2 regions of the Rhizobium sp. SRDI943 genome follow, and region 1 is predicted to be linked to the other one. Evidence: riboswitches for the same ligand, from Rfam matches in the RefSeq annotation. Region 1 holds a riboswitch; the other holds the start of a gene.
The links. Region 1 has a riboswitch for S-adenosylmethionine ahead of AC245Y_RS00965 (O-succinylhomoserine sulfhydrylase). Riboswitches for the same ligand answer to the same signal wherever they lie in the genome.
Positions count from the first base shown of each region.

Region 2: it holds a riboswitch for S-adenosylmethionine, as region 1 does, so the genes downstream of both, metA (homoserine O-acetyltransferase MetA) here and AC245Y_RS00965 (O-succinylhomoserine sulfhydrylase) in region 1, are expected to answer to the same signal.

Region 1 covers NZ_CM172787.1:176,696-192,481, forward strand. The annotation lists gene AC245Y_RS00905 (substrate-binding domain-containing protein) at 347-1,381, shown strand; gene pstC (phosphate ABC transporter permease subunit PstC) at 1,549-3,030, shown strand; gene pstA (phosphate ABC transporter permease PstA) at 3,027-4,349, shown strand; gene pstB (phosphate ABC transporter ATP-binding protein PstB) at 4,366-5,181, shown strand; gene phoU (phosphate signaling complex protein PhoU) at 5,226-5,939, shown strand; gene phoB (phosphate regulon transcriptional regulator PhoB) at 6,074-6,757, shown strand; gene AC245Y_RS00935 (GcrA family cell cycle regulator) at 7,041-7,574, opposite strand; gene AC245Y_RS00940 (aspartate aminotransferase family protein) at 7,995-9,194, shown strand; gene argF (ornithine carbamoyltransferase) at 9,237-10,151, shown strand; gene AC245Y_RS00950 (Hsp33 family molecular chaperone) at 10,242-11,234, shown strand; gene AC245Y_RS00955 (hypothetical protein) at 11,367-11,954, shown strand; gene apaG (Co2+/Mg2+ efflux protein ApaG) at 12,090-12,482, opposite strand; gene AC245Y_RS00965 (O-succinylhomoserine sulfhydrylase) at 12,790-13,974, opposite strand; SAM riboswitch at 14,017-14,095, opposite strand; gene AC245Y_RS00970 (2'-deoxycytidine 5'-triphosphate deaminase) at 14,169-15,263, shown strand; tRNA gene AC245Y_RS00975 (tRNA-Gly) at 15,323-15,396, shown strand; gene AC245Y_RS00980 (DUF995 domain-containing protein) at 15,527-15,786, opposite strand, start outside.
Region 2 covers NZ_CM172787.1:4,246,536-4,262,321, forward strand. The annotation lists gene AC245Y_RS21330 (aldose epimerase family protein) at 1-803, opposite strand, end outside; gene metA (homoserine O-acetyltransferase MetA) at 1,030-1,953, opposite strand; SAM riboswitch at 2,002-2,079, opposite strand; gene AC245Y_RS21340 (ABC transporter ATP-binding protein/permease) at 2,194-4,083, shown strand; gene AC245Y_RS21345 (hypothetical protein) at 4,155-4,784, opposite strand; gene AC245Y_RS21350 (ABC-F family ATP-binding cassette domain-containing protein) at 4,905-6,722, opposite strand; partial or broken gene AC245Y_RS21355 (thiamine diphosphokinase) at 6,726-7,380, opposite strand; gene AC245Y_RS21360 (MarR family winged helix-turn-helix transcriptional regulator) at 7,438-7,965, opposite strand; gene AC245Y_RS21365 (MDR family MFS transporter) at 8,082-9,620, shown strand; gene AC245Y_RS21370 (M48 family metalloprotease) at 10,012-11,556, shown strand; gene AC245Y_RS21375 (RNA polymerase factor sigma-32) at 11,669-12,532, opposite strand; gene AC245Y_RS21380 (CarD family transcriptional regulator) at 12,910-13,482, opposite strand; gene fdxA (ferredoxin FdxA) at 13,876-14,214, opposite strand; gene AC245Y_RS21390 (RNA-binding S4 domain-containing protein) at 14,409-14,813, opposite strand; gene AC245Y_RS21395 (helicase-related protein) at 14,816-15,786, opposite strand, start outside.

The sequences.
Region 1 (15,786 bases):
GGCTCGACCCCGGTCGGTGGCGGTAGCCGGATGAGGGGCAATCACGCGGAACGACTTTGATGGAAGGCGCAAGCGGAAAGTGCCCGCAACCGATCGCTTATCTATAGACAATCTTACAACGCGAGGTGGATTGACCACCGAACTTTGCTGGTCGCCCGACACGATCGATTGGCTTGTTTAAAATATAATATTATATATCAACAACTTAAACTGTCACAAATGTTTCACGGCTTTGACATAAAAGGACGGTGCTTACAGCGCTAAGAGAGTCTCGCCGATGAAAAAAGGCAATGCGAGGGCCTCTCTAAGGCCGCACTCACACAAGCCCAAATGCCGGGAGATTTACATGAACACCTTCAAGCTCACCGTTGCCGCACTCGCCGCAACTGCTGCTTTCGCTGGCGCTGCCGTCGCCCGCGACCAGATTCAGGTTGCTGGTTCGTCCACCGTCCTGCCTTACGCAAAGATCGTTGCCGAGTCCTTCGGCGAAACCTTCACCAACTTCAAGACGCCGGTCGTTGAATCCGGCGGCACGGGCGCTGGTCTGAAGGAATTCTGCAAGGGCGTTGGCGAAGACACCATCGACGTTGCCAACGCCTCGCGTCCGATCAACAAGAACGAAGCCGAAGCCTGCAAGGCTGCCGGCGTTACCGACATCCAGGAAGTCAAGATCGGCTACGACGGCATCGTCTTCGCAACCGACGCTTCCAACCCTGACGTCGCCTACGTTCCTGCCGACATCTACAAGGCCCTCGCAGCCCAGGTCGTCGTCGACGGCAAGCTCGTCGCCAACCCCTACAAGAAGTGGTCGGAAGTCAACCCGAAGCTTCCGGCTGTTGATATCGCTGCCTACATCCCAGGCGAAAAGCACGGCACCCGCGAAGTCTTCGAACTGAACGTTCTCGCTGCCGGCTGCAAGGCCGCTGGCGCTCAGGAAGTCATCGCCAAGGAAGTTGCCGACAAGGCTGCCCAGGCGAAGGCCTGCGTCGCAGTCCGCAAGGACGGCGCTGCTGTCGACATCGACGGCGACTATCCGGAAACCCTCGCACGCATCGCCGCCAACAAGACCGGCGTCGGCGTATTCGGCCTTTCCTTCTATGAAAACAACGCCGACAAGCTCAAGGTTGCGAGCATGAGCGGTATCGTTCCGTCCACGGAAACGATCGCTAACGGCACCTACCCGGTGTCCCGCCCGCTGTTCTTCTACGTCAAGAAGGCACATCTCGGCGCCGTTCCGGGCCTGAAGGAATACGTCAACTTCTTCGTATCCGACCAGATGATCGGCCCCGACAGCCCGCTCGTCGAATACGGCCTCGTTGCCGCTCCGGATGCCGAGCGCGAAGCGATCCGCAAGGAAGTCGAAGCAGGCAAGTCCATGTAATGATGATCTTGCCGGCGCGGTGCCTTTTGGCCCGCGCCGGCATTGCTTATGTCCCTGCGCCGGCATGTCCGCTGCAGGGTTGAATTCCTTCTCCATGATTGGAAGCCGAAGGCAGGCTGATGAAGCTGCCGGGCTTTTTGGGGGCTATGGGCCTGGGGACGTAACGAATGAGCACTTCCATCATACTTTTGTGCCTTGTGGTGATCGGTGCCGCCGCCTATCTGGTCGCGCGCAGCCGTGCCACGGCGCTTGCCGGAGGCCGATCCTCCGCATTGCATTCACGGCCGGCCTATTACGGTGCCTATGCGGCGATCTGGGCAGTTCTTCCCGCCCTGCTCGTCCTCTGCCTCTGGCTCTCCATCAGCCCCGGCATCATCCAGTCCTCGGTTCGCGGCGCGTTTCCCGACGATATCAAGGCGCAAGCCGCAGTCGAGCAAGATCTCGGCTATTCGACGGTGGCGACGGTTGCCCGCGGTATGACAATGCTGACCTCGGATGAAACTGCCGCAGTCGCCAACGATCCGGCTGCGCTGCAGGCCAAGCTCCTCGAAAAGGGCGTGCCGCTTGCCAGCCAGCCGCTGCCTTACATGCTCGACGCCGCCAAAAAGCTCAACGCCATGAGCATGACCAGCCGCATCGCCATGACGGCTGTTGTCTTCGCACTCGCCGTTGCCGGCGCCTTCTATGCGTTGCGTTCCATCGCTCCGCGCTTCCGCGCCCGCAACCGGGTCGAGCGCGTCATGCTCTGGGGCCTGCTGCTTGCCTCCTCGATCGCCATCCTGACGACGATCGGCATCGTCTTCTCCATGCTGTCGGAAGCCGCCCGCTTCTTTGCGGCCGTTCCCGCCATGGACTTCTTCTTCGGCACCGTCTGGGATCCACGCTTTGCCGGCGCCGGCAGCTCGTCCTTCGGCCAGTTCGGCTTGATCCCGCTACTGCTCGGCACGGTCTATATCGGCCTGGTCGCCATGCTGGTCGCCGTGCCGGTCGGCCTCTTTGCCGCCATCTACATGGCCGAATACGCCTCGCCGAAGCTGCGCGGCGTCGCCAAACCGCTCCTCGAAGTGCTCGCCGGTATTCCGACGATCGTCTACGGCTTCTTCGCGCTCGTCACCGTCGGCCCGTTCCTGCGCGATTTCTCAGCCCAGATCAGCGGCCTGCTCTCCGGCAACTACAGCAACTTCATCCAGGCGCAGAGCGTTCTGACGGCCGGCATCGTCATGGGCATCATGCTGATCCCTTACGTCTCTTCGCTGTCGGACGACATCATCACCGCCGTGCCGCGGACCTTGCGTGACGGTTCGCTCGGTCTTGGTGCCACACGCTCCGAAACCATCAAGAAAGTGGTCTTGCCCGCAGCCCTTCCCGGCATTGTCGGCGCATTGCTGATGACGGCCTCGCGCGCCATCGGCGAAACCATGATCGTCGTGCTGGCCGCCGGTGTCGCCGCCCGCATCCAGATCAACCCCTTCGAGCCGATGACGACGGTGACCGTCAAGATCGTCAACCAGCTGACCGGCGACCTTGAGTTCACCTCGCCGCAGACGCTGGTTGCCTTTGCCCTTGGCATCACCCTGTTCTGCATCACGCTTTGCCTCAATATCTATGCGCTCTACATCGTGCGCAAATACCGGGAGCAGTACGAATGACGGATATTGTTTCTCCCACATCAGGCGTCACCGTTTCCAAGGCGCCAGTGCGCCGCGATATCGGCATCAAGCGCCGCTACGCCGCCGAGCGCCGGTTCCAGGCCTATGGCATCGCCGCCATCACCTTCGGTCTCGTCTTCCTGTTCATCCTGCTGTGGACGGTGATCGGCAAGGGCTACACCGCCTTCCAGCAGACGGCGATCACCCTGCCGATCGAATTCTCCGAGAAGACGATCGACCCGAACAACAAGCGTGCGACCGACCCTTCGGTGCTGATCGCCGCCAACTACCCGGTTCTGCTGCGCGACGCGATCGTCAAGCAGCTGAACGTCAATGCCGCAAGCCGTCCCGACGTGCGCGATGCATCCGCCATGCTCTCCAAGGGTGCGCCGGTCCAGCTGCGCGACATGGTCGTTGCCGATCCGTCGATCATCGGCAAGACGGTCAATGTCACGGTGCTCGCCGACGCCAATGTCGACAGCGCCAATAAGGGCCAGATCGATCTCTCGGTCGATGAGAAGAACCGCAAGGTCAACGATAAGCAGGTCGGCTGGATGAACGAGCTGAAGGCGAGCGGCGCTCTCCACAAGCAGTTCAACACCGGCCTCTTCGTCAACGGCAACTCCAGCCGTCCGGAGGCCGCAGGCCTCGGCGTCGCCCTCATCGGCTCGCTCTACCTGATGCTGATCGTCCTCGTGCTCGCTCTGCCGATCGGCGTTGCCGCCTCGATCTATCTCGAGGAGTTCGCGCCGAAGAACAAGCTGACGGACCTGATCGAGGTCAACATCAACAACCTCGCCGCGGTCCCTTCGATCGTCTACGGCCTGCTTGGTCTGTCCGTCTTCATCAACTTCATCGGCCTGCCGCGCTCGGCCTCGCTGGTCGGTGGCCTGGTGCTGACGCTGATGACCCTGCCGACGATCATCATCGCGACGCGCGCCGCCCTTCGCGCCGTGCCGCCGTCGATCCGTGCCGCAGCCCTCGGCCTCGGCGCTTCGAAGATGCAGATGGTGTTCCACCATGTGCTGCCGCTCGCCATGCCCGGCATCCTCACCGGCACGATCATCGGCCTGGCGCATGCGCTCGGCGAAACCGCGCCGCTGCTTCTGATCGGCATGGTCGCCTTCGTCGCCAACGCGCCGACGACACCGCTCGATCCCTCGACGGCTCTGCCCGTACAGGTCTATATGTGGGCCAACGAGGCCGAACGTGCCTTCGTTGAGCGTACTTCGGGTGCCATCATCGTCCTGCTCCTGTTCCTGATCGTCATGAACATGGGCGCCATCCTCTTGCGTCGTCGCTTCGAGCGCCGCTGGTAAACGGAGTTACAAGATCATGAACATGTTGACGGAAGCTGCAGTTGAAAAGGCGCTGGATCACAAGATGAGCAACGTCCCGTATAAGATGATCGGAAAGGATGTCTCGGTTTACTACGGCGAAAAGCGCGCGCTATTCGATGTGAACCTGAACATCCGCGAAAACACCGTAACCGCCCTGATCGGCCCGTCCGGCTGCGGCAAGTCGACCTTCCTGCGCAGCCTCAACCGCATGAACGACACGATCGACGGCTGCCGCGTCACCGGCAAGATCACGCTCGACACCGACGATATCTATGATCCCGATATCGACGTCGTCGAACTTCGCGCCCGCGTCGGCATGGTCTTCCAGAAGCCGAACCCGTTCCCGAAGACGATCTATGAAAACGTCTCCTACGGCCCGCGCATCCATGGCCTCGCCAAGTCGAAGGCCGATCTCGACCAAATCGTCGAGACCAGCCTGCAGCGCGCCGGCCTCTGGAACGAGGTCAAGGACCGCGTGCACGAGTCCGGCACCGGCCTGTCGGGCGGTCAGCAGCAGCGCCTCTGCATTGCCCGTGCCGTCGCCGTCAGCCCGGAAGTGATCCTGATGGACGAGCCCTGCTCGGCGCTCGACCCGATCGCCACCGCCAAGGTCGAGGAGCTGATCCACGAGCTGCGCGAGAACTACACGATCGTCATCGTCACCCACTCCATGCAGCAGGCCGCGCGTGTTTCGCAGCGCACCGCCATGTTCCACCTCGGCAATCTCGTCGAGGAGAACGACACCGACAAGATGTTCACCAATCCCGACGATCCGCGCACCCAGGACTACATCATGGGTCGCTTCGGCTGATTTTGGCGTCACCAAGCCTTTCCGTTATTCGAGGATAAAGCCCCATGGCATCGACACATATTTATTCTGCCTATGATGATGATCTGAAGTTCCTGTCCAGGCGGATTTCCGAAATGGGCGGCCTGGCCGAGCAGATGGTCGCCGAAGCCGTGCGGGCGCTCGTCAACGGCGATACCGCGCTGGCGCAGAAGGTCATCTCCGACGATGTGATCCTCGATCACGCCGAACGCGAAATCGGCGACAAGGCGATCGTCACCATCGCCCGCCGCCAGCCGATGGCCGCGGACCTGCGCGAAATCATGGGTTCGATCCGCATCGCCGCCGATCTCGAACGTGTCGGCGACCTCGGCAAGAACACTGCCAAGCGCGTCATCGCCGTCCAAAGCACCGGCGTTCCCCGCAAGCTCGCCCGCGGCCTCGAGCATCTGTCCGAGCTGGCGCTCGTCCAGCTCAAGGAAGTGCTCGACGTCTACACCAATCGTTCCGCCGACAAGGCGAATGCGATCCGCGAACGCGACAACGAGATCGACGCGATGTACACCTCGCTGTTCCGCGAGCTCCTGACCTACATGATGGAAGATCCGCGCAACATCACCAGCTGCACGCATCTTCTCTTCTGCGCCAAGAACATCGAGCGCATCGGCGACCACGCCACCAACATCGCCGAGACGATCTATTACATGACGACAGGCGCGCAGCCGGAAGGCGATCGGCCGAAGGACGACAGCGCCAACACCGTCGGCGCGGTCACCGAATAACTGCCCACACCCCGCCGCTTGCGTGCGCGCCCGTCCGGGCGCGCAAAGAGGTCGCAGCCAATTTTTAAATTTGCGCAGGATGCATTGCTTAAATCACCCTGGTTTAAGGATCATGCGCGAGGAGACCGACACGCATGATCCCGAGAGTTGCAGTTGTTGAAGACGAAGAAGCCCTCAGCGTGCTTCTTCGCTACAATCTCGAAGCGGAAGGCTTCGAGGTCGATACCATCCTTCGTGGCGACGAAGCCGAAATGCGGCTTCAGGAGCGCACGCCCGATCTTCTCATCCTTGATTGGATGCTGCCCGGCGTCTCCGGCATCGAGCTCTGCCGGCGCCTGCGCATGCGGCCGGAGACCGAGCGTCTGCCGATCATCATGCTGACGGCGCGCGGCGAAGAGAGCGAGCGTGTCCGCGGATTGTCGACGGGCGCCGACGACTATGTCGTCAAGCCCTTCTCGACCCCCGAGCTCGTTGCCCGCGTCAAGGCGATGCTGCGTCGCGCCCGTCCCGAGGTGCTGTCGACGGTGCTGAAATGCGGTGACATCGAACTTGACCGTGAGACCCATCGCGTCCATCGCAAGACCCGCGAAGTCCGCCTCGGCCCCACCGAATTCCGCCTGCTGGAATTCCTGATGTCGTCGCCGGGCCGGGTCTTCTCCCGCTCACAGCTGTTGGATGGTGTCTGGGGCCACGATATCTATGTCGACGAGCGCACCGTCGACGTCCATGTCGGCCGCCTGCGCAAGGCGCTGAATTTCTCCAACATGCAGGACGTCATCCGCACCGTCCGCGGCGCCGGTTATTCGATGGAAGCCTGAGGGCTTTTTCGTCATGCTCGGGCTTGTCCCGCTGCTGTCCGGTTCGCGGCGATGGACTGCCCCTCATCTGGCTGCCGCCACCTTCTCCCCGTAAACGGGGCGAAGGGGATATGCCGCGACCTCTCCGTTCCCCACAACCTCGTGCAGGGCACGTCCCCTCGCCCCGTTTACGGGGAGAGGGTTAGGGTGAGGGGCAGCCATCCCCGCAATGAGCGCTTCCATCCGCGCATAAAAAAACGGGCCACTTGGCCCGTTTTCTGCATTCTAACGATGGTCAGCCCGTTCAGCTGGCCCGCGCCGCTGCCCGGCGGCGTTCGTTCACCGGCTGGTAGGCGAGCTTCTGGTGATAGCTGCAATATGGCGAATTGTCGGGGGATTCGCAGCCGCAGAAATGGAAGTCGTCCTTCAGCGGATCGCCGACCGGCCACTTGCAGGTGCGTTCGGTCAGTTCCGTCAGGCCGAGGCGGCGGGAAATCGGCACCACCACATTGCCTCTCGGCACGTATTCCATTTCCTCGATCGTTTCGATCTCGATCTCTTCCTTCAGCATCGTCGCGCCCTGCTGGCGGGTAACGGTGCGGGTGGTGATCCGAGAGGCGAAGTTCGGCGCGCGCGGCGCCGATGTATTGCGCTTCGGCGTTCGCGCCGCGGTGTTGGTGCCGCCGGCCTTGGCACGGCCGGGAAGGCACAGCCGGTGCACTTTACCGATGACCGCGTTTCGGCTGACACCGCCAAGTTGTGCCGCGATCTGGCTCGCGCTCAGTCCTTCGGCCCAAAGCTTCTTGAGTTTCTCGACCCGCTCGTCTGTCCAGTTCATGCCCTGTCTCCACCTTTTGCGTTGGTGATGGCAGAATCCCTCACCGTTGTCCCGGGAGCTCCGAAACAAGAAACGCTTGATCAATTTTGGTGACTAGTTCCGCCGCATGCAGTCTAGTAATTGATCTTTAACCTAGTGTGAGCCTGACTCCGTGACAAGAGTCGCATGAATCCGGATGAATCGAATTCGTAGTTTTCCCCAACTTGCTGTCCCTGCGTGGCATTTCTGCAATAATGCCTGTTGAAGACTGAAAATGCCGCTGTACACCCGTGCTGCATACGCTAAGGGCGCCGTTTTGTTGACATTGCAGCGCGAAAGGGAAATAGTGCCACTCGCCGCCGCAAGGCGGCATTTTTGATTTTTCGGGCCTGGTTTCCTTAGCCGGAGTCATTGCCCGGCAACTTTGATGGAGATCGCGCCATGGCTGAAGCCGCGCCGCTTTATGACACCTATTCTCGTGCCCCGCTGCGGTTCGAGCGAGGCGAGGGCGTATGGCTGATTACCGAAACTGGCGAGCGATATCTCGATTTCGGCGCCGGCGTCGCCGTCACCTCCGTCGGCCACAGCAATCCGCATGTGGTCGGCGCGCTGAAGGAGCAGGCCGACAAGGTCTGGCACCTGTCGAACATCTACGAGATCCCCGGACAGGAGCGTCTGGCTAAACGCCTGACCGACGCCACCTTCGCCGACAAGGTGTTCTTCACCAATTCGGGTGCCGAGGCGCTTGAATGCGCGATCAAGACGGCGCGCCGCTATCAGTTTTCCAAGGGCCATCCCGAGCGCTTCCATATCATCACCTTCGAAGGCGCCTTCCACGGACGGACGCTGGCGATGATCGCCGCCGGTGGCCAGGAAAAATATCTCGAAGGTTTCGGCCCCAAGGCGCCGGGTTTCGATCAGGTGGCTTTCGGCGATATCGAAGCGGTCCGCGCCGCGATCACCGAGGCGACGGCCGCCATCCTCATCGAGCCGGTGCAGGGCGAGGGCGGCGTCCGTCCTGCCACGCCTGAGTTCATGAAGGCGCTTCGCCAGCTCTGCGACGACAACGATCTGCTGTTGATCCTCGACGAGGTCCAGACCGGCGTCGGCCGCACCGGCAAGCTCTTCGCCCATGAATGGTCGGGCATCACACCCGACATCATGGCGGTCGCCAAGGGCATCGGCGGCGGTTTCCCGCTCGGCGCCTGCCTTGCCACATCAGAGGCCGCCTCCGGCATGAAGGCCGGCACCCATGGTTCGACCTATGGCGGCAATCCGCTTGCCATGGCCGTCGGCAGCGCCGTGCTCGACATCATCCTGGCCGATGGCTTCCTCCAGCAGGTGCGCGACGTCGCGCTTGTCTTCCGCCAGGGCCTCGCCTCGCTGAAGGATCGTTATCCCGATGTGATCGAAGATGTGCGCGGCGAGGGGCTGTTGCTCGGCATCAAGGCCGCCGTTCCCTCAGCCGAACTGCTGCAGGCGATCCGTGCCGCCCATCTGCTCGGCGTGCCTGCCGGCGATAATGTCATCCGCCTTCTTCCGCCGCTCGTGGTCACCGCCGAGGAAGCCCGTGAGGGCCTTGCCCGCGTCGAACGCGCCGCCGAGAGCATTCGCGCCTCCAAGGTCAAGAAGACGGCTTGAAGAGATTGCCGCCTTCGGGCGCAGCACAGGTAAGAAGACGATATGAGCCCTAAACATTTCCTCGATCTTTCGGCAGTCACATCAGCCGATCTCAGAACCATCATGAACGATGCGCTTTCCCGTAAGCAGGCTTTCAAGGCAGGCCAGGGCGACAAGCCGCTCGCCGGCAAGATGCTGGCGATGATCTTCGAAAAGCCATCGACCCGCACCCGCGTCTCCTTCGACGTCGGCATGCGCCAGCTCGGCGGCGAAACGCTGTTCCTCTCCGGCACCGAGATGCAGCTCGGCCGCGCCGAGACGATCGGCGACACCGCCAAGGTGCTGTCGCGTTATGTCGATGCGATCATGATCCGCACCACCGAGCATTCGCGGCTGGTCGAGCTGGCTCAGCATGCGACCGTGCCTGTGATCAATGCGCTGACGGATGACACCCATCCCTGCCAGATCATGGCCGATATCATGACCTTCGAAGAGCACCGCGGCCCGATCAAGGGCAAGACCATCGCCTGGACCGGCGACGGCAACAATGTGCTGCATTCGCTGGTCGAGGGTGCCGCTCGCTTCGGCTACCGCATGAACATGGCCGTGCCCCTTGGCTCGGAGCCCAAGGATCACTATCTGAACTGGGCCCGCAATGAGGGCGCCGAAATCATGCTTTGCCATGATGCCGACCGTGCGGTCGCCGGCGTCGATTGCGTGGTGACCGATACCTGGGTCTCCATGAATCAGGAACATCGGGCCCGGGGTCACAATGTCTTCCAGCCTTATCAGGTCAACGCGGCCTTGATGGCGAAAGCCGGCAATGATGCATTGTTCATGCATTGCCTGCCCGCTCATCGCGGTGAGGAAGTGACGGACGAAGTGATCGACGGTCCGCAATCCGTGGTCTTCGATGAGGCGGAAAACCGTCTTCATGCGCAGAAGTCGATTCTTGCTTGGTGCCTGGGCGCGATCTGAACCATAATCGGACGTCGCGAGAGACAGACTCGCGACCGCGTGAGCGAAGGGCACGCTGGCCCATCGCTCTGAAACTAGGAGTTAAAAGCCATGGCAGAAGCTGCAGCCGCCCTCGGCCAGTTTGATTTCGCCGGCGATGACCATGTCGTCCCCTTCCAGGTGGAAGGGCTGGATGTGCGCGGCCGCGCCGTCCAGCTCGGCCCGATGCTCGACGCGATCCTCGAGCGTCATCATTATCCCGCACCCGTTGCTCGGCTGCTTGCCGAAGTCGTCGTGCTGACGGTGCTGCTCGGCACCTCGCTGAAGTTCGACGGCAAGTTCACGGTGCAGACCAAGGGTGATGGCCCGGTCGATCTTCTCGTCGCCGATTTCTCGACGCCGGAAAATGTCCGCGCCTATGCCCGTTTTGATCAGGCGCTGCTCAACAAGGCGATCGAGTCAGGCGAAACCGAGCCGGAGCAATTGCTCGGCAAGGGCATTCTCGCCTTCACCATCGACCAGGGCAAGTTCAGCCAGCCCTACCAGGGCATCGTTCCGCTCGACGGCACCACGCTGGAAGACATTGCCGGCGTCTATTTCCGCCAGTCGGAGCAGATCCCGACGCGCGTCCGTCTTGCCGCGGCCGAACTCTTCGACCGTGACGATGCGGGCAAGCCACGCCATCGCTGGCGGGCCGGCGGCCTCGTCGCCCAGTTCCTGCCGGAAGCGCCAGAGCGCATGCGCCAGCCGGATCTCCACGGCGGCGACGGCGACACCGGCAGCCGCCCGCATGGCGAGGACGACGCCTGGCTCGAAGCCCGTTCACTGGTCGAGACCATTGATGCCGATGAACTGACCGATCCGCTTGTTGGCACCGAGCGGCTGCTGTTCCGCCTGTTCCACGAGCGCGGCGTGCGCGTCTACGAACCGCGCGCCGTCTTCGACCGCTGCAGCTGCTCGCGCGACAAGATCAAGGGCGTGCTCAAGGGCTTTTCGGCCGAGGAGATCGAGGCCAGCCAGGAAGATGGCGAAATCGCCGTCACCTGCGAATTCTGCTCGACCACCTACCGCTTCGAGCCGGCCGAACTTCAGCCGGCGGAATAGGCGCGGTTAAGGACACGCACAGCGAACAATAAAAGATTAGCGATGATGCAGCACGGTGACTCGACTTCGCGTAGTCACTGTGCACCTATTCTGTTTCATTGGTTCTGGCCTAAGAAAGCGGATGGGGCGTTGATGCGACTTTTGTTTTTTGTACTCGCGCTCATAGCTGCGATGCCACCAGTGAGCTTGGCTGATGACCAGACAGTCCCATGGAAAGAGGTCGGGGGCTGGAGCGTGGCTGTCGACCCGACTTTAGACAATGGCTGTTTTGTTCTGACTTCCTTTGATGACGACACCATTTTTCGTCTTGGCTTCAATTTCCGCAAAAAGGACAACCCTCTTTACATTCTGCTCGGAAACCCAAACTGGAAATCCTTGGAGAAAGGTAAGCATTATCCCATCGAACTCTCGTTCGACCAGTCTAAACGGACGGCTGATGGGAGAGGTCTGGATCTCGATGGCCTCAAATCATTATGGATTGATTTCGAGGATCCCGACTTGATTGAGGAGTTCGCTGGTAAACTGAGTTTCCGCGCCAGCTTTGGAGGAAAGCAGATTGTGGCTCTCGGTTTGAAAGATTCCGCCAGTGCAGCGGATGAGTTGCTCGCCTGCCAAAAGGCGGTAAACGATGCGGTCGCAAAACATCCGGCGCCGCCACAATCAAAAGATCCGTTCGAAGCAAAGCCAGGCACCCAGGCCTCGGATCCTTTTGACCTTTAGTAGATTGATGACTGGGCAAGCCCGAGGATCTACGACCGAGGGTACGGCGTCCATGCTGGTACTGACTGGAAGGCTGTAGCCGGCCGGATCCACGCGCCGTGCTTGCACCGACGAAACGACCGCGAACCTACGCTCTCAATTAAGCACGCGCAGCAGCCCAGGTGAATCCAGCGAGAAGGCGGGGATGTCGACATCGAACATCTCGCCGTCGTCCGTTTCCATCTGGTAATGGCCGAACATCAGCCCGGAGGGTGTGTCGAGTGGGCAGCCGGAGGAATATTCATAGGTGTCGCCGGGGCTGAGCCGCGGCTGCTCGCCGACGACGCCGGGGCCGGTCACCTCGTCCACCTGTCCATTCTGGTCGGTGATGTTCCAGTAACGATTGACCAGTCGAACGGCTATGCCGGAATTGTTGCTGATAACAATCCGGTAACCCCAGACATAGCGATCGTCGTCCGGATCGGATTGCTCCTCCAGATAGAACGGTTCGACGACGACTTCGATGTCTCTTGTGAGGGCGCGATACATGCCTTGCACCTTAGTCAAGATATCTTACCCGTATCTTATAAGAGGCCCTGTCCGTCAAGAAACGGAACAATTATCATCGCTGAAATGGCTGTGATCCGAAGGGTTTTCGATCGTTAAGCCTAATTGTCAGTGTTAATTCCGTTTCGGAACGCCGCGGCGGGCAAACTTGTTCCCCCGGTCTCACCTTGGTGAGATCCGGCCTCACCTTCCAGCACGGCCGAACCCCGAGCATGTCGCGCAAAGATCGCGACGCGCTTTAGTGAGATCCGGCCGAACCCGGGTGGGGTCCGGCCGCTCTGGCTGTCGATCAGGCCAAGACCTTGTCAAGCGCCTTGGCGAAATCTTCGATCAGGTCGTCGGTATCCTCGATGCCGGCCGAAAGGCGGACCGTGCCCGGGGAAATGCCGAGTTCGGCGCGCGCCTCATCCGTCAGGTTCTTGTGCGTCGTCGTCGCCGGATGGGTGATCAGGCTCTTGCTGTCGCCGAGATTGTTGGAGATCTTGACGATATCGAGCGCGTTCTGCAGCGCAAAGGCCGCATCCTTGCCGCCCTTCAGCTCGAAGGCGACCAGCGTCGAGCCGCCGGTCATCTGCTTGGCGATGATATCGGCCTGCGGATGGTCCTTGCGGCCGGGATAGATCACCTTGGCGACCTTGCCCTGCTCGGCCAGGAAATCGGCGATCTTTGCCGCATTCTCGGTCTGCTGGCGCACGCGCAGCGGCAGCGTCTCGATGCCTTTCAACAGTGTCCAGGCATTGAACGGCGACATGGCCGGCCCAGTATGGCGGAAGTAGTCGTGCAGGTTCTCGTCGATCCATTCCTTGTCGGAAAGAACGACACCGCCGAGGCAGCGGCCCTGGCCGTCAATATGCTTGGTGGCGGAATAAACGACGATATGGGCGCCGAGCTCCAGGGGCTTCTGGAAAAGTGGCGTGGCAAAGACATTGTCGACGACGACCTTGGCGCCGACCTGGTTGGCGAGCTTGGCGACGCCAGCGATATCGATCACTTCGAGCGTCGGGTTGGTCGGGCTTTCCAGGAAGAACACCTTGGTCTTCGGCGTGATCGCCTTTTCCCAGTTCGCCAGATCCCGGCCGTCGATCAGCGTGCAGTCGATGCCGTATTTCGGCGCCAGCGTCTCGACGACCCAGCGGCAGGAACCGAACAGGGCGCGCGCGGCGACGATATGATCGCCTGATTTCAGCTGGCAGAGGATCGCCGCGGTGACGGCGGCCATGCCGGAAGCGGTGGCGCGGGCGTCTTCGGCGCCTTCGAGCATGCACATGCGCTTTTCGAACATGTCGTTGGTGGGGCTGCCGTAGCGGGCGTAGATGAAGCCCTCCGTCTCGCCCTTGAAGCGGGCTTCGGCCGCCTCGGACGTTTCGTAGACGAAGCCTTGGGTGAGATAGATTGCCTCGGACGTCTCGCCATATTGCGAACGCAGCGTGCCACCGTGGACGAGTTGGGTTGCCGGGCGCCAGGTCTTGCTCATGCCATCACCTTCACATAACAAAAAAACCGGTCGCAAAAGCAGACCGGTTTCAACCCGGTCTTTTTAGCCACTTGTTTAACGTGGCTGCAAGCCGACCGGCCAAATCACCACGGGATAATTCTGCAATACTGCTGTTAGCTGCTTGCGTCAATTCCCCGAGTTTGGTTTTGTCGGCGGCAAATGATGGATGAGGCATGATGGCTCGCGAAACGGGAATTCTGGCGGATCGCGCGATCTCCGCGCTGTTCGAAACGGGGCGTCTGATCTCCGAGCGGGAGCTGGACCGCGACCAGATCCAGCCGGCAAGCCTCGACCTGCGCTTGGGCGGCAAGGCTTTTCGGGTGCGTGCCAGCTTCATGCCAGGCCCCTCGCATCTGGTGTCCGACAAGCTTGACCGGCTGAGCCTGCACGTGATCGACCTCTCCGAAGGCGCGGTGCTCGAAACGGGCTGCGTCTATATCGTGCCGCTGATGGAGAGCCTGGCGCTGCCGGCCGAGATGTCGGCCTCGGCCAATCCGAAGAGCTCGACCGGGCGCCTCGATATCTTCACCCGCGTCATTACCGACTACGCCCAGGAATTCGACAAGATCCCATCAGGCTATTCCGGCCCGCTCTATCTCGAAATCAGCCCGCGCACCTTCCCGATCGTTGTGCGCCGCGGCTCGCGGCTGTCGCAGATCCGGTTCCGCGTCGGCCAGGCGCTGCTCGGCGAGCCGGAACTGTTGAAGCTGCATGAGAGCGAGACGCTGGTCGCCAGCAAGCTGCCGAACGTTTCCGGCGGCGGCATCGCCCTGTCGATCGACCTCGCCGGAGACAAGGACGGCCTGATCGGTTATCGCGGCAAACATCACACCGCCGTCGTCGACGTCGACAAGAAGGCCGAGCACGACCTCTTCGATTTCTGGGAGCCGCTCCACAGCCGCGGCCGCAACGAGCTGATCCTCGATCCCGATGAATTCTATATCCTCGTCTCGCGCGAGGCGGTGCACGTGCCGCCGGATTACGCAGCCGAAATGACCCCCTTCGATCCGCTGGTCGGCGAATTCCGCGTCCATTATGCCGGCTTCTTCGATCCGGGCTTCGGCCATGCGCCTGCCGGCGGGCGCGGCAGCCGCGCGGTGCTCGAAGTGCGCAGCCACGAGGTGCCCTTCATCCTCGAAGACGGCCAGATCGTCGGCCGCCTCGTCTACGAACACATGCAGGAAAAGCCCGCCAGCCTCTACGGCTCCGGCCTAGGCTCCAATTACCAGGCCCAGGGCCTGAAGCTCTCGAAGCACTTCCGCATCTGAGGCTTCCCGGCGGCCGCGACTTGACAGCGGCCCCTATCTGTTGGAAATCTCGCTTCATCGCGGGTGTAGCTCAATGGTAGAGCAGCAGCTTCCCAAGCTGAATACGAGGGTTCGATTCCCTTCACCCGCTCCATTCACCCTCAGGCCGTTCGCCGCCTTTTGAAGGCGCTTCGTGATCTTTTATGAAAAGGGTTGCGCGCAGGCATCGGCTCCTACAAGGACACAGATGGCGCCTCGGCCGCGCGCAACCCCTAGCTTCGCCTTTATCTGGTCTTACTGACGCTCATCTCAATTCCCCCCAATTGAGACCTCACGTAGTCGCCGCGGCGAAGCTTTGCGAATTCGTCGGTGGCTTGTGCCGGTGCGCTCTTGAAAACGTACCATTCACCGTCCGGTTCGCGTTTCTGATAGATCAGGCCGCCCTTCTTGCGGTGGCTGAAGCAGGTGATTGCCGTCGCCGTTCCGGTCTTGGCGTGCCAGTCGGCGTTGAAGCAGAGTTTACCCGTTTCCGTGATGAACCAGC
Region 2 (15,786 bases), 760 kb from region 1:
TCCAGCGACACGCCGGAATAGAGGCTGCGGGCAAGCGCGACGCTCCGCTTGGCGGTGCGCTCGGCGGACAGGCAGAAATTATGGTCGTAGGACACTTGTTCGCTGCCGACGAAACGCTTCATCGGCGCCATCTCGCGGAAATCGAATTCCGTGCCCTCGACGGGACGGATTTCACCGGTCGGCACCTGCTTCTCATCGGTCGGCAGATAGTGATCGGCGGCTATCATGATGTCATGGCCAAGCGCATCTTCGCGGCCGTCGAGATTGAAATAGGCGTGCTGGCAGACATTGGCGAGCGTCGGCTGGTCGCTGGTCGATTCGTAGGTGATCGACAGTTCACCATTGCCATGCACCCAGAAAGTCGCCTGGATGGTGCAATTGCCGGGATAGCCGGCGCGGCCATCGGGATCGACGATCTTCAGTACTACGCGGTCGACGTCATGCTCGACGATCGTCCAGTTGCGTTTGGCGATATTGTCGCTGCCGCCATGCAGATGCGTCACGCCGTTTTCATTCAGTTCGAGCTGATAGTCCTTGTCGTCAAGCGTGAACCTGCCGCCGCCGACGCGGTTGGCGCAGCGGCCGGGCGTCGCGCCGAAATAGGATGAATAGAGGGGGTAGCTGTCGAAATCGTCGAAGCCGAGCTGCAGCGGCGCGTCATGTCCCTCGAGACGCAGATCCTGGATGACCGCGCCCCAGCTCAGGATCTTGGCCGTCAGCCCGCCGCCCTTGATCTCGACCCGATAGACGGTCTCACCCGCCTTCGTCTGCCCGAAAACGTCCCGCTCCAACTTATCCGACATGATCGTCCGTCCATTCTATCTCTGCTGCAAATTCCGCAATTCGGAATCGATTTGGGGAATTTGCAGCGATTCAAAGTGTGCATTGCACGTCCGACGAAGACGCGCGGCGTGGTAGGGTTCAGGACAGGAACCTGCCCGGATTTGCTTCGATCCGCAACCGGCGGATCAGAAAGAAAAGCCGCAGCAGCAATGCGGCGGAACCAGCTCGCGGCGCGCTCGGCAACGGTCAGAGGTCGGTGCCGATCTCTTCCACATCAAAGGGTGTCGTCTGGTAGATTTCGTTGATCCAGTTGCCGAACAAAAGATGCGCATGGCTGCGCCAGCGGTTCTGCGGCGCAAGCGCCGGATCGTTATGCGGAAAGTAATTGTGCGGCATCTTGATCGGCACCCCGGCATTGACGTCGCGGAAATACTCGTCGGAAAGCGAGGTGGAATCATATTCGACATGGTTGAACATGTAGAGCCGCCGGCCTCTCTTCTCGTGCACGAGGCAGACGCCCATTTCGCTCGACTCCATCAGGATCTCCAGGCTTTCGGATTTCTCGATATCGGCGCGGCGCACTTCGGTCCAGCGCGACACCGGCACTTCGAAATTGTCGGAAAAGCCGTTGAGATAGATCGAGGAAGGTTTCAGATTCCGGTGGCGGTAGACGCCGAAGGCCTTCTCTTTCAGCTCGTATTTCGGAACGCCGTGAAAATGATAGACCGCCGCCATCGCGCCCCAGCAGACGTTCATCGTCGAATGGACATTCGTTTCCGTCCAGTCGAGAATCTCCCGCATCTCCGCCCAATAGGTGACGTCCTCATAGGGCAAAAGCTCGATCGGTGCCCCGGTGATGATGAAGCCGTCGAACTTGCGGTGCTTTACTTCTTCCCAGGTCTGGTAGAAGGCAAGCAGATGGTCCTCGGACGTATTCTTCGCCTTGTGGCCGCCAATACGGACAAGCGACAGCTCCACCTGCAGCGGCGAGGCGCCGACGAGGCGGGCCATCTGCAGTTCGGTCTTGATCTTGTTCGGCATGAGATTGAGCAGCCCGATCTGCAACGGTCGGATATCCTGACGGATCGCCAACGTCTCGGTCATCACCCGCACACCCTCCTGAACCAGGGTTTCGAAGGCGGGCAGCGTATCGGGGATCTTGATGGGCATTGCGGTCACTCGATCAAAAACAAAAAACCGGCGGCGACAAAAATCGCTACCGGTCCGCACGCGGCCCTTTAGCGACTTTTTTAACGTGGCTGCAAGCCGGCCGGCCAAATCACCACGGAGGCCTTAATTAGACCCAGTCTGATTGCGAATCAACTGGCGAAAACATGCAGGAGAAACTCATGCAAGCATCATCACACTTTAATGACTGATAGAATCTGTTGATAGACCGGTAACGCCACCATGTTATTTATAGGGGCATGGGCGATTTGGAAAAGCGTAATGGCAGATAAGATCGAGAGGAAGCCGGGCATCGGAAGGCAGGATAGGGTAGGGTATGATTTAAGCCTGACATATCGCCTCGGCGTCATGTTCTCAGCATTCTGGAATTCGGAAGTGCGTGGCAAGGTGCTGTTTCTGGCCACCGTGCTGATCCTCGTCATCCTGGCGACGTCCTACGGCCAGGTCATCCTGAACGAGTGGAATGCTCCTTTCTACGACTCGCTGGAGCGCCGCGACCTCGGCGAATTCTTCCACCAGCTCGAAATCTTCGCGATGATCGCCGGCACGCTGCTGCTGCTCAACGTGCTGCAGGCCTGGCTGAATCAGATGACGGCGCTCTATATGCGCGAAGGTTTGTCGCGCGACCTGGTCGACCAGTGGCTGAAGCGCAAGCGAGCGCTGCGGCTCGCCTCCAGCGGCCTGATCGGCGTCAATCCGGACCAGCGTCTGCACGAGGATTCCCGCAACCTTGCCGAAAGCACGACGGGATTGGTTCTCGGCCTGCTGCAGTCTACCATTCTTCTGGTGAGCTTCATCGGCGTGCTCTGGGAGCTTTCGAGCGGCTTCATCTTCCGCATCAGCGGCCATAGCTTCTCCATTCCAGGCTACATGGTCTGGGCAGCGATTTTCTATGCCGCTTCCGCCTCGGTGCTCAGCCAGGTGGTCGGCCGCAAGCTGGTGAAGCTCAATGCCGACCGTTTTTCGAAAGAAGCCGAGCTTCGCTTCACGCTGATGCATGCCAATGAGAACATGCCGGCAATTACCGTTGCCCGCGGCGAGGAGAACGAGCGTCGGCGCATCAACACCGATATCAGCTCGGTCCTGACAGTCGTCAAGCGGCTTGCTATGGCCAATACCAATCTCACCTGGGTTTCGGCCGGCTATGGCTGGCTGGTGATCGTCATTCCGATCATCGTTGCCGCCCCCGCCTATTTCTCCGGCGGACTCACCCTCGGCCAGCTGATGATGTCCGTCGGTGCCTTCAACCAGGTCAACACGGCGCTGCGCTGGTATGTGTCCAATTTCGGCCCGATCGCCGAATGGCGCGCCACGCTGATGCGCGTCACCGATTTCCGCCAGGCGCTGGTCGAGATGGAAGAGGACTTCGACCTGAAGGACAGCATCGCCTATGAAAACGCCGCGCCCGACACGCTGACGCTGAAGGACGTGGTGATCGTCGCCAAGATCGGTGAAGACATCGAGGAATGCGGCGGTTTCCGTCTGCGTGAAACCAATGTCGTGATCAAAGCCGGCGAAAAAATCATGATCAACGGCGATCACAGCGTCAATCGCAAGCTGCTCTTCCAGGCGATGGCCGGCCTCTGGCCGTGCGGCAGCGGCACGATAGGCCTGCCGCCGATCGACGACATGCTCTTCGTTCCCCAGCTCGCCTATGTCCCCGGTGGCTCACTGCGCGAGGCGCTGGCCTTTCCCGAACGTCCCGAAGCCTACGAGAAAGCCGACGTCGAGGCGGCCCTCGACAAGGTTGGTCTGCATTCGCTGATCGCAAGGCTCGAAACCCGCGCCCGCTGGGACAAGCTGCTCGACAGCGACCAGCAGAAAGCGATCGGATTTGCCCGGCTGCTTCTCGAGCGCCCGCGCTGGATCATCTTCGACGAAGTGCTGGAAGGCATGGAGCCGGAATTGCAGGAAACAATGGCCAAACTGCTCACCTCGATGCCCGAAAGCGGCATGATCTATATCGGCCGCTCCGAGGCCTATCTCGAGGCGCTGAAGCCGCGCGTGCTGCATCTGCAGGCGCTGCCGTCAGCATCCGAGGAGCCGCCTGCCGTCCAGACCGGCGCCAGCGCCAGTGCGGGCGCTGCCGCCGTGCCCGCGCCGGCGCTTTAATGCATGCCGTCCAAAAATGTGGAGCGGTTTTGGGATGTCGGCATGCATAAGACGAGGATTTGAGCCGCTGGTCACATCGGCGGTATGACGCCGTTGAGGCCGACGGCGATCTGGCTGGCCGAGATGCTGCCATCCGCCGCCTTCTCGCCGGTGACGACGACGCCGGCACCGGCCTTCATATCATCCTTGGTCGCAGGCGCCAACGTCACGATCGGCGTGCCATCGGCAATCGTGATGGTCTTTTCCTTGCCCTGATAGGTCAGCGTGATCGTGTGGCCGTCGACGGACTTGACGGCGTTGCTGACAGTCGCGTTGGTCATCTGGCTGTTCGGCTGCGCATCCCAGGGACGGTTGCCCTCACCGGTTCCCTTCATCGACGCCGGAAAGATCAGCACCTCGATCGCCCCGTCCGGGCCCGTGCCCTTCGGAAGCGAAGCGACGCCGACGAAATCGCCGGGTTTGATATCCTCGACCGAAGCTTTTTTGATGCCGCCGACCTTCCAGCCGGGTTTCAGCGCGACCGTCGCATCGCTGCCTTCGCGCGTCTTGACGACGAGCGTATCGCCGCTGAGGCTTTCTATGGCGCCGCGAACACGAATGCGCTGGGCATCCTGCGCCTGTGCAGCTTGCGACAGGGCAAGCGCCATGAGGCTGCCGGCGACAAACGCCGTGAGAATTCCGGAATAAGGCTTGCGAGACATATGACTTTTCCTTGTCGCCATTGCGATCGGCAATATCCCCGGCTGCCGGACGGCACCTTATGCCGCCGGGCGACACACTGACGAATCAAGGAAAAGTGAGCCTCCAGCCTCGAGAAAATCTCACCCTTCCAGCTCTTCCCGCAGCATTTCGAGCGCCAGCCACTCCTCTTCCATGTCAGTCAGGCTGCCGCGCAGTTTTTCCATCTCGCCGGCAAGCCGGTTGAAAGCTGCGGGATCGCGCGTGAAAAGATTGGGATCTGCCATCACCTGTTCGCGCTTTGCGATTTCCGCTTCGGCCTTCGCCATTTCCTTTGGCAGGTTTTCCAGTGCGAATTTCTGCTTGAAGGAGAGCTTGACCTTCGAGCTGCTTGAAGCTGTTGCTTGCTGGGTCTTCGGCTTCTCCGCCGCCTTCTCGGCCCTCTTACGCTCCTCGAGCGCGCCCTTGCGCTGTACAAGCATGTCCGAGTAGCCGCCGGCATATTCGATCCAGCGACCATCAGGCGCATCCGGCACAGCGGGTGCGATCGTCGAGGTCACGGTGCGGTCGAGGAAATCGCGGTCGTGGCTGACGAGAATGACGGTGCCGGGAAAGCCGGCGACAATCTCCTGCAGGAGATCGAGCGTTTCGATATCGAGATCGTTGGTCGGCTCGTCGAGGATCAAGAGGTTCGTCGGGCGCGAAAGGATGCGCGCCAGCATCAGCCGGGCGCGTTCGCCGCCGGAGAGGTTTCTGATCGGCGTACGCGCTTGTTCCGGCTGGAACAGAAATTCCTTCATGTAGCCGGTGACATGGCGCTGCTCGCCGTTTACGAGCAGGTTTTCGCCGCGCCCATCCGTCAGATAGTTGGCAAGCGTATCCTCGGGGTCGAGATCCTCGCGTTTCTGGTCGAGCGTCGCGATCTCCAGATTGGTGCCGAGCTTGACGATGCCGCTATCGGGTGAAAGCTGCCCGGTCAGCATCTTCAGCAGCGTCGTCTTGCCGGCGCCGTTCGGTCCGACGAGACCAATGCAGTCGCCGCGATGCACGCGTATCGAAAACGGCGTGACGATAGCCCGCTCACCGAAGCTCTTGGTGATCTTGTCGGCCTCGATCACCAGCTTGCCGGATTCCTGCGCGTCCGAAACCGTCGCCTGCACCGTGCCCTGCGGTCCCTTGTGGCCGCGATAGTTCGAGCGCATCGTCTGCAACTCGCCGAGACGGCGCATGTTACGCTTGCGCCGCGCCGTGACGCCGTAGCGCAGCCAGTGCTCCTCGCGCTCGATCGACTTGCCGAGCTTGTGCTGTTCCAGTTCCTCGGCCTCCAGCACCTGGTCGCGCCAGGCTTCGAAATGCGCAAAGCCTCTCTCGAGCCGGCGCGAGGTGCCGCGGTCGAGCCAGACGGTTGCCGTCGAGACCTTTTCGAGGAAACGCCGGTCGTGCGAGATCAGCACCAAGGCGCTGCGCGTCTTTTGCAGCTCGCCTTCCAGCCATTCGATGGTCGGCAGGTCAAGATGGTTGGTCGGTTCGTCGAGCAGAAGAATGTCCGGTTCCGGTGCCATAACCCGGGCAAGGGCTGCGCGCCGTGATTCGCCACCGGACAGCATTTTGGGGTCTTCATCGCCGCTCAGCCCGAGATGCGACAGCAGATAGGTGACACGATAGGGGTCATCGCCTGGCCCGAGGCCGGCCTCGGCATAGGCCTGCACCGTGTTGAAGCCGGCAAAATCCGGCGCCTGTTCGAGATAACGCACCGTCGAGGACGGATGGCGGAAGAGCTCGCCGGACTGCGCCTCGACCAAGCCGGCGGCAATCTTCAGCAGCGTCGATTTCCCCGAGCCGTTACGCCCGACGAGACAGATTTTGTCACCGGGCTCGATCTGCAGGCCAGCACCGGCCAGAAGCGGTGCGCCGCCAAAGCTCAGGAAGATATCGTCGAGTTTCAGAATGGGAGGGGCCAAAAATCAGACTCCGGAAAGATCATAGGGCCGGGCGAGCACGATTGCCCGGCCGCTGCGGAGCGAAAAGCGAACCTTGCCTTCCGCAACATTGGAAATGGTGCGCGACGAGCCGAAAGGCAGATGGAAATCCGTGAGCGGATAACGCGCATTTTCGAGGGAAAGCCCTCTCAGCTCGCTGAATCCGGGCACGGAAAACAGGCTGCCTTTGGGAAGGTCCAGTTCGATCGTACCGGCAACCAGCGGCACGGCCTCTTCCTTGCCCGAGGTCAGCAGCAGGTCGAAACCCTCTTCCGCCAGGCTGACGGCCGACAACAGGTGTTGAAGCGCGTGGTCGGAGCGTTCACCGCCGAGCGCACCGGCCAGGATGAGCCGCCGCGCGCCCCGCGCGATTGCTTCCGCCACGGCGATTTCGCCGTCCGTCGCCGCCTTCGCGGCCGGATAAGGCTGTTTCGGCACATCGGGAAATGCACCCGCGAGATCATCAGGCGTCGAATCGAAATCGCCGACCCAGAGCTCCGGCGTAATACCGAGTGCTGCCGCATGCCGCATGCCGCCATCGGGCAATAAAGCGGCTGTTTTCGATGGCATCGCGCAGGCGCTCCGTCAGGCTGAGTTCGCCGCCAAGGAGAATGGTGAAGGTGGATTGGCTCATGGGCATTGCCCTTAGCGCAAACGAGGGGTCGAGGGGAAGGGCCGGCGAACGCCGGCGTCTGCCTCAGCCCGGCATATCCTTGTCGCGCGACAGGAAAACCGCCTCGTAGCCGCCGATGAAGCGCTCGAAAAGCGCTGCGAAGCGCTCGACATCCTCCTGTCGCCAGTCGGAAACGATCTCGGAAATGATCGCAAGCTTCTGCGCGACGATCTCGGCAAGCAGGTCCTGGCCAACCTCGGTCATGACGACGACGATCCGCCGCGCATCGGCCTGCGAGGCCTCGCGGCGCAGCACGTTGCGCCCGACCATGTCGGCCACCACCCGGCTTGCCCGTGACGGATCGATGCGCAGCATCTCCGCGATCATGCCGACCGTGACCTCGCCGGCAGGCTGCGCCCTGCGCACGGCATCGAGCACGTCGAGATGCGAAAGCTCGAGGCCCGGTGCAGCACTCTGGATCGCCAGGCGGCCGATCAGCCGCCGCCCGGTCATCAGCCGCATGCGCGCCATGCTCCGGCCGATACGCGGCACGTTTTCACGATCCGGCTCGGCCGGCTCCACAGAAGGGGTCTTGGTCAGAACGTCGCTCATCACAGGACCATAACAGAGCCGATTCAAAAATTGAATATGCCGATGTCATTAATGTGCCATTGACAACTATATGCTGTTAGCACATAAAAGCACATCAACCCGGAACGATGCCTCCCATGGACATGCAACTCGCGCCTGCGCCGCTCGTGACGGATCCTCGTCGTCGGCTTATCCTCTTCTTCTTCCTGATGACCGCCATGTTCATGGCGACGCTTGATAATCAGATCGTCTCCACGGCGCTGCCGACGATCGTCGGCGAATTCGGCCATCTCGAGCGCTTCGGCTGGATCGGCTCGGCCTATCTCCTGTCGCTGAGCGCCGTCATGCCGGTCTACGGCAAGCTCGGCGACCTGTTCGGCCGAAAATACGTGATGATGACGGCGATCATGATCTTCACCGTCGGATCGACAGTCTGCGGCCTTGCGGTCTCGATGAATACGCTGATCGCCGCCCGCGTGCTGCAGGGTCTTGGCGGCGGCGGCATCATGGTGTCGATCTTCGCCGTCAACGCCGACCTGTTCGAGCCGCGCGAGCGGGCGCGCTACCAAAGCTATTCCAGCCTTGTGCTGATGGCATCGGGCGCGATCGGCCCGGTGCTCGGCGGTACGATGAGCGATCTCTTCGGCTGGCGCTCGATCTTCCTCGTCAACGTGCCGATCGGCTTCATCGTGCTCACCGGCCTTGCCTTCATGCTGCCGTACCGCAAACCGCATCGTCGCCCCAAGATCGATTATGCCGGTGCGCTCCTGCTTGCCATGACGACGACAAGCATCGTGCTTGCCACCGACAGCAGCGAATTGTTCGGCGCATTGATCTCGCCGGAGAGTATCGGCATCGTCGCCTTCGGCGTCGTCTGCGCCGTCACCTGGGTGTTCGTCGAGCGCCGCGCGCCGGAACCGATCGTTCCCCTGCAGCTGTTTCGCAATTCGACCTTCAGCCTGCTCCTGGTGATCTCGATCATGGGCGGCGCCATCGCCATCGGCATGGTCAATTATCTCGCCCTCTTTCTGCAGACAACGACCGGCCTTTCGCCGTCTGCCGCCGGCCTGCTCTTCATCCTTCTGACCGGCGGCCTCGTCTGCGGGTCGCTTTCCGCAGGCCGCATCATCTCGAAGACGGGGCGCTACAAGCCCTTCGCCATCGCCAGCCTCACCTGCAGCGCCATCGCCTTTGCGCTGATGTCGCAGATCCACGCCGGAACGCCGATCGCCTTCATCGGCGCGGTCATGATGCTGCACGGCATCGGCATCGGCCTTGCCCAGCAGGTTCCCGTCATCGGCGTACAGAATGCAGCACCCGCCCGCGACGTCGGCGCCGCCACCGGCTCGGTGACGCTGTCGCGCATGGGCGGCGCCTCGATCGCCATTTCCATCTATGGCGCCATCATCGCCTCTGAGCTCGGCAAGGTCGGCGTCTCCATTCCTGGCGTCGCCGATATCAAGCAGCTGACGCCGAAAATGATGGCCGCCCTTCCCGAAGCGAGCCGCCAAGCGGTCGCCGATACCTATGCCGCCGCATTCTCGCCGCTCTTCATGACCTCCTGCGCCATTGCGCTGATCGGCCTTGCCGCCGCCATCATGCTGAAACCCGTGCAACTGCCCCGTGCCGGCGAGACGATAAAGCCGCAACCGGCGACGGCGGAAGCTGCCGAATAGTCGAATCGTCACGCGAGAGAATGCTTTATCAGGAGGCGTTCTCTCTCGACGTGCATACATCAAAGGTTGCGATTTTCTCGCAAGACTGTCGCTATCGAGCCGGTTGCTTCAATCGGGCCGTTCTTTTTCCGCACCGCCGACGAATCTCGGCTTTGTGACGGAACTTTCGCCATAATTTCATCCGAGCGAAGGGAAGCCTTAATGCCTGAGGCTTGCTAAAATGCAACGGCGCCACATTTAAACAGAGTCTCGCTATGCAACCGATGCGTAAATCAGCTACAGCAACGACTTGTATTGGCCGATTGTGCAGCGCGAGATCAGGGGTGCGCACCTGTTGAATTCCCCTTGCCACGGTCGGTCCGAATCTGCGGCAAACCGGCAAAACAGCGACATGATGCGGAGAAACAGACTGGACAGCTTGACGACGTGGAAATCCCCCGCGCTTTCCAGTGATGCCATTTCCGCGCCGCGGCGCTTCGCGCGTCGCATGATGCTGCTTTCGGCCGTCGCAATGGCGCTGAATGGCTGCCAAACGCTGATCGACCAATCCTATCAGCCGAGTGTTTCGCCGTCTTCCAATCCACAGATCGTCGACGAGGTGCAGAAAAACGACCCGCGCGCGGCGATGGGCGCCCGCGAGCATCCGCGCATCGTGGCAAGCTACGGCGGCGAATACAAGGACGCCAAAACCGAGCGCCTCGTCGCCCGCATCGCCGGCGCGCTGACGGCGGTGTCGGAAAATCCGAGCCAGTCCTACCGCATCACCATCCTGAATTCGCCGGCGATCAACGCCTTTGCGCTGCCGGGCGGTTATCTCTACGTCACCCGCGGCCTGCTCGCCCTTGCCAACGACGCTTCGGAAGTTGCCGCCGTGCTGTCGCACGAAATGGGCCATGTGACGGCGAACCACGGCATCGAGCGGCAGAAGCGCGAAGAGGCTGAGGTTATCGCCAGCCGCGTCGTCGCCGAAGTCCTTTCCAGCGACATCGCCGGCAAGCAGGCGCTTGCCCGCGGCAAGCTGCGGCTCGCCGCCTTCTCCCGCCAGCAGGAGCTGCAGGCCGATGTCATCGGTGTGCGCATGCTCGGCGAAGCTGGCTATGATCCCTATGCCGCTGCCCGTTTCCTCGATTCGATGGCGGCTTACAGTCGCTTCATGTCGGTTGATCCCGAAGCCGACCAGAGCCTCGACTTCCTGTCGAGCCATCCGAATTCGGCGCAACGCATCGAGCTTGCCCGCACCCACGCCCGCGCCTTCGGCCAGGAAGGCTCGGTCGGCGACAAGGGCCGCGATTATTATCTCGACGGCATAGACGGACTGCTCTACGGCGACAGCCCGGAAGAAGGCTATGTGCGCGGCCAGACCTTCCTGCATGGGGGTCTCGGCATCCGCTTCGACGTGCCGCCGGATTTCCACATCGACAACAAGGTCGAAGCGGTGATGGCCACCGGCCCGAACGACATTGCCGTCCGCTTCGACGGCGTCGCCGACAATCAGAACCAGAGCCTCACCAACTATATCTCCAGCGGCTGGGTGACCGGCCTCGACCCGTCGACCATCCAGCCGATCACCATCAACGGCATGGAAGCAGCCACCGCGCGCGCCAGCGCCGACCGCTGGGATTTCGATGTGACCGTGATCCGCAACAATTCGCAGATCTTCCGTTTCCTGACCGCCGTGCCGAAAGGCAGCGGCGCCCTTGAGCCAACGGCGAATGTGCTGCGCGCGAGTTTCCGGCGCATGACGCCGGCAGAGGCCGCCTCGCTGAAGCCGCTGCGCATCCGCGTCGTCACCGTTCGGCCGGGCGAGAACATCTCGACACTCGCCGCCCGCATGATGGGCACAGACCGCAAGCTCGATCTCTTCAAGCTCATCAACGCCCTGCCCACGGGTGCAGCCGTTGCAACAGGCGATCGCGTCAAGATCATCGCCGAATAAAAAAGGCCCGGCTTGCGCCGGGCCAGTTTGTGCTGCTGGAGGGGATAAACATCTGGCGCAAAACTGTGCGGCGGTTTTGCGACAATGACCGAAAGCGCGACGCGCTTTCGGTTCAGGCGTAGGCCGCCATATGCGGATCGGCGCTGACGAGCGCGCTGCGAAGTTTCTCCATCGCCCGGCTTTCGATCTGACGCACGCGCTCCTTGGAAATGCCGAGATCGGCACCGAGCTCTTCGAGCGTGGCACCATCTTCCGCCAGTCGCCGGGCGCTGATGATCTTCATCTCGCGTTCGTTGAGATGTTTCAGCGCCGAGGCGAGCCAGACGCGGCGGCGCTCGCCGTCGATCATGTTGGACACCTGCTCGTCCGGCAGGGGATCGTCGCTGACGAGGAAGTCCATCTTCTCCGCGCTCTCGGCATCGCCGGAGACCGAAGGCGCCTGCAGCGAGGCGTCGTTGCCGGAAAGCCTGGCATCCATCGTCTGCACATCCGAGAGGCTGACGCCGAGGGCCGCGGCGATTTCCTGGTGAATGGATTGCAGCGTCAGCTGCGTGTCGCCCTTGGCGAGCTTGGCGCGCAGACGGCGCAGATTGAAGAACAGCGCTTTTTGCGCCGAACTCGTGCCGCCGCGCACGATCGACCAGTTGCGCAGGATATAATCCTGGATCGACGCCCTGATCCACCAGCTTGCATAGGTGGAAAAACGCACGTCGCGTTCCGGCTCGAAGCGGGCGGCGGCCTCGAGCAGACCGACATAGCCCTCCTGCACCAGATCGCTCATCGGCAGGCCGAAATTGCGGAACTTGCCCGCCATGGATATGACAAGGCGCATATGGGCCATGGCGATCTGGTTGCGCGCGCCGCGGTCGTCGTGATCCTTCCAGCGGGTGGCGAGATCGTGCTCTTCCTGACGAGCGAGATAAGGCGCGGCCATCGCGATTTTGATCATGCGCCGATCTGCAGACATGTTCTTCATTTCGATCTCCCGAAACAGGCCTCTCGCCCTGAAATGAACAATAAAACTCATCTTCCGGAACATCGCTGTCCGGATTCAATGGGGTTCTGAATGCATAAAAACCTCGCCCCTGGACTTTTCAGGGGGAGGCCCTATTTTTCATCATGTGCCGGTAAGACGGCTGGGCAGGACCTGTTTTTTCACCTTGCCGGATGGGCAATATAGAAAAGGCATGATCCGCTCCTCATCGAACATTGACGGAATAGCAGTTCGCCCGTGAGGCCATTGCCCGACGAGCAGTCCGCAATTACGTGTGATAAACGCGGCAGTCGGCAAAAAGTTCCAATAAAAAAACCCGGCTCGAAGGCCGGGTTTTTTGACAGAAAAACAGGGTCGCTTTATGCGGCTTCGTCCTGTGAATCGTCTTCTTCGATGGCCTTGCCACGCTTCGGACCCTTGTTGAGATTGGTCTCGACGAGGCGGACGGCTTCGGTTTCCGACATCTTGTTGACCGCGGCGATTTCGCGCGCCATGCGGTCGAGCGCAGCCTCATAAAGCTGGCGCTCGGAATAGGACTGCTCGGGCTGGTTCTCGGCACGATAGAGATCGCGCACGACTTCAGCGATGGAAATCAGGTCGCCGGAATTGATCTTGGCATCATATTCCTGGGCGCGGCGGGACCACATGGTGCGCTTGACGCGCGCCTTGCCCTGCACGACCTTCAAAGCACGCTCGACGAAATCCGTTTCCGAAAGCTTGCGCATACCAATGCTCATCGCCTTCGCGACCGGAACCTTCAGACGCATCTTGTCCTTCTCGAAATCAATAACGAAAAGTTCGAGCTTCATGCCGGCAACTTCTTGCTCTTCGATAGCGGTGATGGTACCGACGCCATGAGCGGGGTAGACGATCGATTCACCGGTCTTGAAGCCGTGACGTGCTGTAGAAGGTTTTTTCTGCTGAGTCGTCATTCTATTCAAAAACTCCCTGTTACGCTTCCGGCGGCGGCCGGAGCCGGGTCAGTCAGGCCCGGGTGAGACGGTAGTATCCGTCGGGTGACTTCACTCTGGTCCCATCGGGCAAAAGCAAAGACTTCTTGCGCACGATCTTGGGACCCGGCGCTCAAAGCGTTGATATGTCACGGAAACCGTGTACGGATTTGTTTTGCTTTCGTGATGGTTTTGGGCATGCGTCATGCCACAAATGGAACAGTAGACGAAACCTATCATAAAAATATGAGGAAATCAATAATTTGCTTCGCTTGAGTCATGCGGGCAACACATGTCACCCATATGCCTCACGCAGCTTTTAAAACGTTTTGCCCTACGTTCGCCCGAACCCGGTGACCGAATGTAGGCGCTGTCTCAATCGCCGGAACCGGGCTTTTCGGAAAAATACTTCTCGAATTTTCCGGTCTCGCCATCCATGTCCTTGGCCTCAGGCAACGGCTCCTTCTTGACCGTAATATTCGGCCAGATCGTTGCGTATTCGGTGTTGATCTTCAGCCATTTGTCGAGGCCAGGCTCGGTATCGGGCTTGATCGCCTCGGCGGGACATTCCGGTTCGCAGACGCCGCAATCGATGCATTCGTCGGGATGGATGACGAGGAAATTCTCGCCCTCATAGAAGCAGTCGACAGGGCAGACTTCCACGCAATCGGTGTATTTGCACTTGATGCAATTGTCGGTCACGACATAGGTCATGAAGAACTCCAGGATTTCCATGCGGATGGGGCCGGGCAACCTGGAACGTCGCGCCTATCCCCGTGCCGGAGGAAAAGCGTGAGCACGCTTGGGAGGCAAGCACGCTTCCGGCAGGTTGTCAGTGACGTATCGGCTTTATCGCCGGATTTCAAGGATAAACGATCTGCAAAAGCCGACGCCGCAGACAGAGTTTTCTAATCCTCGTCCGACATCAGCCTGTCGATTGCACGTCTTTCCTTTTTGGTCGGACGGCCGGTGCCGGTCGCCCGGATTGCCTGCTCGTAGGGGGTGAGACGTTTTGCCTCATCGGGCGGCGGAGACTGGTCGTCGTAGAGCAGGCGCGCCTCCTCGTAAGGACCGCGCCGCTCGCCGGCAAGGCGCATGACGAGAACGACATCGCGCCGCTCCAGCTTCAGCTCGATACGGTCGCCCGGCTTGACCATCTGGCTCGGATGGTTGCAGCGCTCGCCGTTGATGCGCACATGGCCCGATTGGATATGGCTCTGCGCCAGCGAGCGCGACTTCACCATGCGCGCGAAGAACAGCCACTTGTCGATGCGCTGGCGCGAACCGCTTGTCGGCTGTGTCTCCCCGCTCATGATTACTTCTTCATCTGCTCCTTGAGAGCTGCGAGCTTGGCGAAAGGCGAATCCGGATCAATCGGCTTCTCCTTGCGCGGTGGCTTGGCCTCGAAGCGCAGCGGCTGCGAGCCACCACGATTGTTGTTGCGGTCGTTACGATCGTTACGATCGCCGCGATCCTTGCGATCGCCACGGTCCTGCCGGTCGCCGCGCGGCTGGTCGCCCCGTGGTTGGTTGTTGCGGTCGCCTCTTGCCTGCTGCGGCCGGCCGCCATCGCGCCCGCCGCTGTCCTTGCCGCGGTTCTGGCGATTGTTGTCGCGGCCGTCGCCATTGCGATTGCCCTCGCCGCCTTCACCGCCGCCCGGCCGGCGATTGCGGTCGCCGCGCTCCTGGTTCTGACCGCGCTGCTCGCCCTGGCCGCCACGGCGTTCGCCATGCCCGCCCCGCGCCTGGCGCTGATTGTCGTTGCGACCCCCAAGACGCCACAGAAGAACCGGCTTCGGTTCCGCCGGCTCGCCGGCTTCCCCAGAAGCAGCTACTGCTTCATCGGAAGCCAATACCGCTTCCGCAGGAGCGGAGGTTTCCCCGGGAGCAGAGGCTTCCGCCGGAGCCGATACCTCGATCGCTTCGGCCGGAGCGTCGCTTTCGCCTGCTTCCGTCACCGGCGCTTCGGCGACCGCCGAAGCCGCCTCGGTTGCGGATGGCTCGGCGGCAGTCTCTTCCGCCGCGCCATCGGCATCGTCGTGATCGGCCTTCTCGGCTGTCTCTTCCGCAGGCGTTTGTGCGCTGGCGGCAGGCACCGAGGCCACATCCTGCGCCGCAAGATGGAGTGATGCCTCTTCCGCCTTCACGGCATCGGCGCGATAGCCGAGACCCTTGAGGATTTCTTCCATGTCCTCGAGCGTCGCACCGAGGATCGACAGCATCGCCGTCGTCGTCGTGAAGCGGCGGCCATCATAGGCGCCCTCCGGACGGTTGTTTTGGCCGGGCT